2 regions of the Novosphingobium soli genome follow, and region 1 is predicted to be linked to the other one. Evidence: predicted binding sites of a transcription regulator. Region 1 holds the regulator's gene; the other holds the start of a gene.
The links. The regulator LexA, encoded in region 1, represses DNA repair genes until DNA is damaged. The targets are predictions, from matches to a motif close to GTTCCNCNCTTGTTCT.
Positions count from the first base shown of each region.

Region 2: the regulator LexA is predicted to act here: its motif matches at 1,166-1,181, upstream of ACFFJC_RS02000 (DNA recombination protein RmuC).

Region 1 is NZ_JBHLWK010000009.1:208,260-212,105, reverse strand. Features, by position in the region: gene ACFFJC_RS06410 (molybdopterin molybdotransferase MoeA) at 1-903, shown strand, start outside; gene lexA (transcriptional repressor LexA) at 1,004-1,726, shown strand; gene ACFFJC_RS06400 (ComEC/Rec2 family competence protein) at 1,983-3,846, opposite strand, start outside.
Region 2 is NZ_JBHLWK010000006.1:33,364-37,209, forward strand. Features, by position in the region: gene recR (recombination mediator RecR) at 1-461, shown strand, start outside; gene def (peptide deformylase) at 525-1,094, shown strand; gene ACFFJC_RS02000 (DNA recombination protein RmuC) at 1,197-2,747, shown strand; gene ACFFJC_RS02005 (TrmH family RNA methyltransferase) at 2,798-3,631, opposite strand; gene ACFFJC_RS02010 (HPr family phosphocarrier protein) at 3,628-3,846, opposite strand, start outside.

The DNA.
Region 1 (3,846 bases):
GTGATCCTGCAGGAGGACGTGGCGCGCGACGCGGAGCGCCTGCACCTCTCGGGCGAAGCGCCGCATCCGGCGCACAAGCACATCCGGCCCTGCGGCATGGATTTCGCCGACTCGCACGAAGTCATTGCCCAGGGCACCCTCCTCGGCCCGGCGCAGGTCGCCCTCGCCCTCGCCGCAGGGCACAAGCACCTGCCCGTCTGCCGCCTGCCGCGCCTGGTGGTGATCGACAGCGGGGACGAGCTCGCCGCCGATCCCGAAGCTTGCGCCCCGCACCAGGTGCCGGCCAGCAACGGCGCCATGGTGCTCGCGCTCGCCCGCGCGCTCCCGGTCGACGCCCGGCGCCTCGGTCCGGTCGAGGACACGCTGGAGGCGATCACCGCGGCGCTGGAGGCCTCGGCCGAGGCGGACGTCATCGTTACCAGCGGCGGCGCTTCGGTGGGCGACCACGACCTGGTCCGCCCGGCGCTGGAGGCGTGGGGCGCCAGCCTCGATTTCTGGCGCGTGGCGATCAAGCCGGGCAAGCCGATCCTGGTCGCCACGCGCGAGCGCGCCGGGCGGCGGCAGATCATCCTCGGCCTCCCCGGCAATCCGGTGTCGAGCTTCGTCACCGCCTACCACTTCCTGATGCCGCTCCTGCGCGCGCTGCTGGGCGCGCGTGACGCGGTGGCGCGCCAGGTCACGACGCGCCTGGCGGCCCCGGTCCGCGCCAATGGGCCGCGCCGGGAGTTCCTGCGCGCGCAGTGGGACGGCGCCGCGGTGACGCCGCTGACGCTGCAGGACAGCGGCGCCCTGTCCTCGCTCTCGGCCAGCAACGTGCTGATCGACCGACCGGCCCTCGCCCCCGCCGCCGCGACCGGCGACGAGGTGCGCGTCTATCTGCTGGCAAGCGGCGGGATCGCTTGAAAAAATGCGCATCGTTGCTTGATTGTTCTCCCAATGTTCACTAGGAGAACATGGGTGGTCGGGGCGTCCCCGGCGCGGCGTTCATGAAAGGGCAGCGACAATGTTGACGCGCAAGCAGCACGAACTGCTCCGGTTCATCCAGACCCGGCTGGAGGAGAGCGGCATCTCCCCCAGTTTCGAAGAGATGAAGGAAGCGCTCGACCTCAAGTCGAAGTCCGGGGTGCACCGCCTGATCTCCGCGCTCGAGGAGCGCGGCTTCATCCGCCGCCTGCCCAACCGCGCCCGCGCGCTCGAAGTGCTGCGCCTGCCCGACGATACCGGCACCAAGGCGGTGCGTCCCGCCCCTGCCTCCGGCAGCGCTTCGGTGGCAGCGGCAGCGGCAGCAGCAACCGGGGCAGGCAAGGGCCGGTCGCCGCAGCGGACGCCGGCGCCCGCCAACGACGTCATAGAACTGCCGCTGCACGGCCGCATCGCCGCCGGCGTCCCGATCGAAGCTCTCGAAGGCCAGTCGACGCTGCCCGTCCCTGCCGCCCTGCTCGGGTCGGGCGAGCATTACGCGCTCGAGGTGTCCGGCGACTCGATGATCGAGGCCGGCATCCTCGACGGCGACTTCGCGCTGGTGAAGCGTACCAACACCGCGCGCGACGGAGAGATCGTCGTGGCCCTGGTGCGCGGCGAGGAAGCAACGCTCAAGTACCTGCGCCGGGAGGGCGGTCTCGTGCGCCTCGACCCCGCCAACGCCGCCTACGAGCCGCAGATCTACGGTCCCGACGAAGTGGAAGTCCAGGGCAAGCTGGCCGGCCTGCTCCGCCGCTACCACTGATCGCGCGCCGACTTCGCGGAAGCGGAGGCGGAGACGCGGCAGGGATTGGCGGCGCACTTCACGTTGCGTCTCCTTATCGCACCTCGCCGGCATCGTCCTGTCCGCCCATCCTTTGCGAAGGCCACTTCGACCAGCTTGAGGGCTGATCGCGGTCCTGTCCTGTGGCGGCGGCGGCCCCCTGCCCGCGCGCGCGCCGCAGCTTGCCTCTCGATCAACGCGGGCCGACTATAGCGCGGCCACCGGTTCGGGCAGGCGTTCACACAGGTTTCGCGGGACTGCGCAGACAGCCACGAGCCGCTCCACCGCTCTCCTGCGGGGCAGGGAAGCGCTGCGCAGGCAGCGAAGCGGCGCGGCGGCAGGGGGTCGGCTCGGCGGGACGCCACCAGCCATGCTCGCCCTGCCCAGCGGCCACCGTATGAATGCGCCGGGCGTCGACCCGGATCGCCAGTCCGCCGGTGCGGCCGAGCATGGTCCGGTCGACCTTCAGCCAGCGCGGATGGCAGCTTCGCGGCAGCCAGCGGTCCGAGATGACGATGTCCGCCCGGTCGCATGCGGCGGCGAGTGCGCGTTCGGGCACCGCATCGCGCCCGCGCGAGACGAGCACTTGCACCGTCCCTTTCCCCCGCTCCATCGCAAGCACGCAGAAGTCCCGATTGCAGCGTGCGCCCGGCCAGCGGTCGAGAGCGGCCGGTTCTCTCTCCAGCCCCGCCAGCTCCATCATGTTGTCCCGCGCGTAGCCTTCGCCGCCGTCCCGCAGCACGAAGACGCGGTCGCCTCCTTCGGTCACGATCCCCACGTGCCGCCCGTCTCCCGAGACCAGGATGTCCGGATGCGGGGCCAGCGCCAACAGGGCGGCGCCCGCCGCGGCCAGCGGGGCACCGAGCCAGCGTACCCGCCCGCTCCAGATCCCGATCCACAGGGCTCCAGCGACGAACGCCACGTAGGGCAGCGGACCCGCGGCCGGCAGCGTGGTGACCGCATGCGGCAGCGAGGCGAAGGCGTGCGCTATGCCGGTCAGCAGGTCGATCGCCCGGCCGGCGAGCCACCACAGCGGCCAGCCCGCGCCCACCACGTCGAGCAGGAGCGCGCCGGCGAGCAAGGGCATGACGGCGAAGGTCGTGAGCGGGATCGCCAGCATGTTCGCCAGCGCCCCGTAGACGCCGGCTCGGTGGAAGTGGTGCAGGCCGATGGGCATGAGCGCGAGGTCGATGACAACCCCGGTCAGCAAGAGCATGGCCAGGTGTCGCAAGGCCCGCGTGCCGACCGGCTCGTCGCGCGGGGCGAGCAACCGCCGCGCGGGTGCGGACGTGCTGACGGCGACGAGCGCCAGCACCGCGCCGAAGCTCATCTGGAAGCTCGGCCCCATCAGCGTCTCGGGCCAGAGCAGCAGGACGCACCATGCCGCCATCGCCAGCATCCGTAGCGACAGCGGCTCCCGCCCGAGCGCCAGGGCGGCCAGCACCAGCAGCGCCCCGATGCACGATCGCACCGTCGGCACCTCGGCGCCGGAGAGCAGCGTATAGCCCAGCCCCGCCAGGGCCCCGGCGCCGGCGGCCACGACCGGCAGCCGCACCCGCAGCGCCAGCCAGGGAAACAACGCGAGCACCCGCACCACCAGCAGGTACACCGCACCCACCACCGCGGACACGTGAAGCCCGCTGATCGAGAGCAGATGCGCCAGACCGGAATCGCGCATGGCCTCGGCGTCGGCTTCGGGGATGCCGCCCTGATCGCCCGTCACGAGAGCGATGGCGATGCCGGCGCCGCCCCCGGCCCCCACCTCGGGCCCGTTCCGGCCCGCGGCCCGGTCCTCCCCGCCGATGCCCTGCCGGATGTGATCGGCCAGCCCCTGCCGGAGCGCGGCGAGCCGTCCGCGCGAGCCGTCCCCCCTTTCGATCACCTCCAGCGGACCAAGGGCGGTACCGCTCGCAGCGATGCCCTTGAACCAGGCGGTCCGCGCGAAGTCGTAGGCGCCGGGCAGCATTGGCGCCGCGGGCGGCATCAGGCGCGCCCGGAACCGCACCAGGTCGCCAAGGGCCGGGCGGCTCGACAGCCCCTCGGCCGGCACGTTGATCCGCACTTTCAGCGCCCGTCCCGTGCCCGGCTCGCGCACCGCCATG
Region 2 (3,846 bases), on a different contig from region 1:
TCGACGCCGTCCGCCAGGCCCTGGTCGAGTGCCGGACATGCGGCAACGTCGACACCACCGACCCTTGCGGCATCTGCGCCGACCCGCGCCGCGACGCCCGCTCGATCTGCGTGGTGGAGGAAGTGGCCGATCTCTGGGCGCTCGATCGCGCGCGGCTGTTCACCGGGCGCTACCATGTCCTTGGCGGCCGGCTGTCCGCGCTGGACGGCGTGCGGCCTGAGGACCTGGCGATCGACAGACTCCTGCGCCGGATCGGGGAGGGGGGCGTGGACGAAGTCCTGCTCGCGATGAACGCGACGCTGGAGGGCCAGACCACCGCGCACTACCTTGCCGAGCGGCTCGAGAGCTTCCCGCTGCGGGTGACGCAGCTGGCGCACGGGTTGCCGGTGGGGGGCGAGCTGGACTATCTCGACGAGGGCACCCTGGCGCAGGCGATCCGCGCCCGCCGCCCGGTGGGCTGACCCGATCACGGTGATCGAGCGCGCATCCTTGCGAGAATCGCTCGCCGCCATTATCTGCCGCCCATGGCTATCCGTGACATCATCGAAGTTCCAGACCCGCGCCTGAAGCAGGTCTCGGTCCCCGTCGAAACGTTCGACGACACGCTCAAGACGCTTGTCGAGGACATGTTCGAGACGATGTACGATGCCCCCGGGATCGGCCTCGCGGCAATCCAGGTCGGCGTTCCGCTCCGCGTGCTGGTGATCGACCTCCAGCCCGAGGACGAGGATGCGGAGCCGGAAGTGTGCCACTCGCACGGCGATCACCACCACACGCACCAGCCCACGAAGAAGGAACCCCGGGTCTTCATCAATCCGGAGATCCTCGATCCGTCCGACGAGCACATCGTCTACCAGGAAGGCTGCCTCTCGGTGCCCGAAATCTTCGCGGATGTGGAACGGCCCTCGCGCATCCGTGCGCGCTGGCAGGACCTTGACGGGACGGTCCACGAAGAGGACATGGAAGGGCTGATGGCGATCTGCCTGCAGCACGAGATGGATCACCTGGAAGGGATCCTCTTCATCGACCATCTGTCGCGGCTGAAGCGCCAGATGGCGCTCAAGAAGCTCGAGAAGCTGCGCAAAGCCGCCTGATCGCGCAGCGGGAGAAGCTGCGCAGAGCAGCCTGGTCCCGGTGGCGTGGAAAACTGTCCAACAGGGCTGGAGTTCCTGAAATGTTCCGGTTAGTATCCGGACATGGAACTCGTCGTCGCCATGATTCTCGCACTCGTCGCCGGCCTCGCAGCGGGCTGGTTTTTCGGCGCGCGCCCGGTCTCGCACTGGCGCGGTGAGGCCGAGAAGCGGGAGCGCGAGCTCCGCGAAGGCGACGCGCGATATCTGCGCGCCTTTGCCGAGCTGGAAGCGGCGCGGGAGCGGGGGGCCCGGGCCGACGCGCTGGAGCAGGCGCTGGAGCGTGCCCGCTCCGACCACGAAGCGGCGGCGGAGCGGCTCCGCGTCGATGGGACCGCAGCGGTGGAGCGCATCCGGCTCGAGCTGACACAGGCGCTCGACGCGAACCGCTCCGAGCATGCCTCGCGCGTGGATGCGCTGCTGCGCGAACAGCGCGCGCTTTCCGAAGAGCTGTCCACGCTACGCGAGAAGTCCGCCAATTTCGACGAGCAGAAGCGCCTGCTGATCGAAGCGCAGGACGCGCTGCGCAAGGAGTTCGAGAATGCCGGGGCGAAAGTTCTGGCCGGGGCGCAAGACGCATTCCTCAAGCGTGCCGGTGAACGTTTCGAGCAGAGCGAGAAGGCCAGTGCAGAGCGGATCAGCTCCATCCTGGCGCCGGTCGGCGCGCGACTGAAAAGCTACGAGGAGCAGGTCGCCGCGCTGGAGGCCAAGCGGGTGGACGCCTTCGGCCAGCTCACCGGTCAGATCGAGGCGCTGCGGGTGGGGCAGGAGCAGGTCCGCACCGAGGCGATGCGTCTCGGCAACAGCCTGCGCAACGCACCCAAGGCGCGCGGCCGGTGGGGCGAGCAGCAGCTCCAGAACGTTCTCGAACAGTGCGGCCTCACCGAGCACACCGACTTCGTCACCGAGCATTCGATCACCACCGAGGATGGCCGCCTGCGCCCCGACGCTATCGTGCGGATCCCCGGCAACAAGCAGCTCGTGATCGACGCCAAGGTTTCGCTGAACGCCTACCAGGACGCGTTCGAGGCGGAGGATGAAGCCGTGCGGCTCGCCTTCCTGGGGCAGCATGCCGCTTCGATGCGCAACCACATCCAGGCGCTCGGCGCCAAGAGCTACCAAAGCCAGTTCGAGAATGCGCCGGACTACGTCATCATGTTCGTGCCGGGCGAGCACTTCATCGCTGCCGCGCTCGACCACGATTCCGGGCTGTGGGACTTCGCGTTCGACCGCAAGGTCCTGCTCGCGAGCCCGACCAACCTGGTCGCCATCGCGCGCACCATCGCGCAGGTCTGGCAGCAGGAGGGGCTGGCCCGCGAGGCACGCGAGATCGGCAAGCTCGGCGCGGACCTTTACGACAGCCTCGCCAAGACGCAGGACGACCTCGGCAAGGTCGGCGTGCATCTGGGCCGCGCCGTGAACAGCTTCAACGACTTCGCGCGTACGTACGAAGGCAACGTGATGAGCCGAGCCCGACGTCTCAGCGAGAAGCACATCAAGATCGGCAAGCGCGAGATCTCGGACGAAGTGCCCCTGGTGGAGGCGGCGCCGCGTTTCGCCGAGGCGACCGTCCGCCTCGACAGTCAAGCCGACGTTCCGGCAGAGGCCGCCGAGTAGGCACCGCCTGCATGGCGGCGGCGGTCTTCCTCGCCGCCCCGGGCCGCGGTTCAGTTCGGGCGCAAGTGTGCCAGCGCCTCGTAGGCCAGCACGGCACCGGCGACAGCGGCGTTCAAGCTGTCTGCCCGGCCCAGCATCGGGATCGTGACCCGCAGGTCGCAAGCCTCCTCGTAGGCGGCCGGCAGCCCCTGCGATTCGTTACCCACCATCAGGAAGCAGGGAGCGGCATAGGCCGCCTGGCGATAGTCGGTGGGATCGCGCAAGGACGCCGCCACGAGTTGCCCCGGACCCGTGCGCAGCCACGATTGGAACTCGTCCCAGCGCGCGATCGCCAGCTTCTGGGTGAAGATGGCGCCCATGCTGGCGCGCACCGCCTCGACCGAGAACGGGTCGGCACAGTCGTCGATGAGGATCAGGCCACCGGCGCCGACGGCATCGCCGGTCCGCAGCATGGTACCCAGGTTCCCGGGATCGCGCAGCGCCTGCGCCACCAGCCAGATGGGCGCGGCACTGCGGTCGAGTTGGGCGAGGCGGGTGTCGAACTCGGCGAAGACTCCGGCGACCGCCTGCGGATTGTCCTTGCCGGTGACCTTGGCGAGGATCTCGACGTCCATCTCGACGACCTCGCCGCCGGAGGACAGCACGGCGGCCTCCAGCTCGTCGAGGAGCGGGTGCGGATCGCGTCCGATCGCCATGACCAGCATCTCGGGCAGCATCCCGCTCTCGCGCGCATCGGTGAGCAAGCGCAGGCCTTCCGCCAGGAAGCGCTTCTCGCGCTTGCGGTGCTTCTTGTCCCGCAACGAGCGCAGGAACTTGACCAGCGGGTTGGAAAAGCCGGTGATGGTGCGGCGCCCGGGGGCACCCGGCGATGGAAGATCGGTCACTCTTCGCCGAAGCCGCCGCGCACCAGTTCGGACAGGATCGCCAAGGCTGCTTCGGCCCGCTCGCCCGAGCAGGTGATCTCGATGGAATCGCCCTTGGCCGCGCCGAGCATCATGAGGCCCAGAATCGACCCGCCTGCCGCAGAAATCCCGTCCTTCGAAACGGTCACCGTGACGCCGGGCGGCAGCTCGGCGACATGGCCGACGAACTTCGCGCT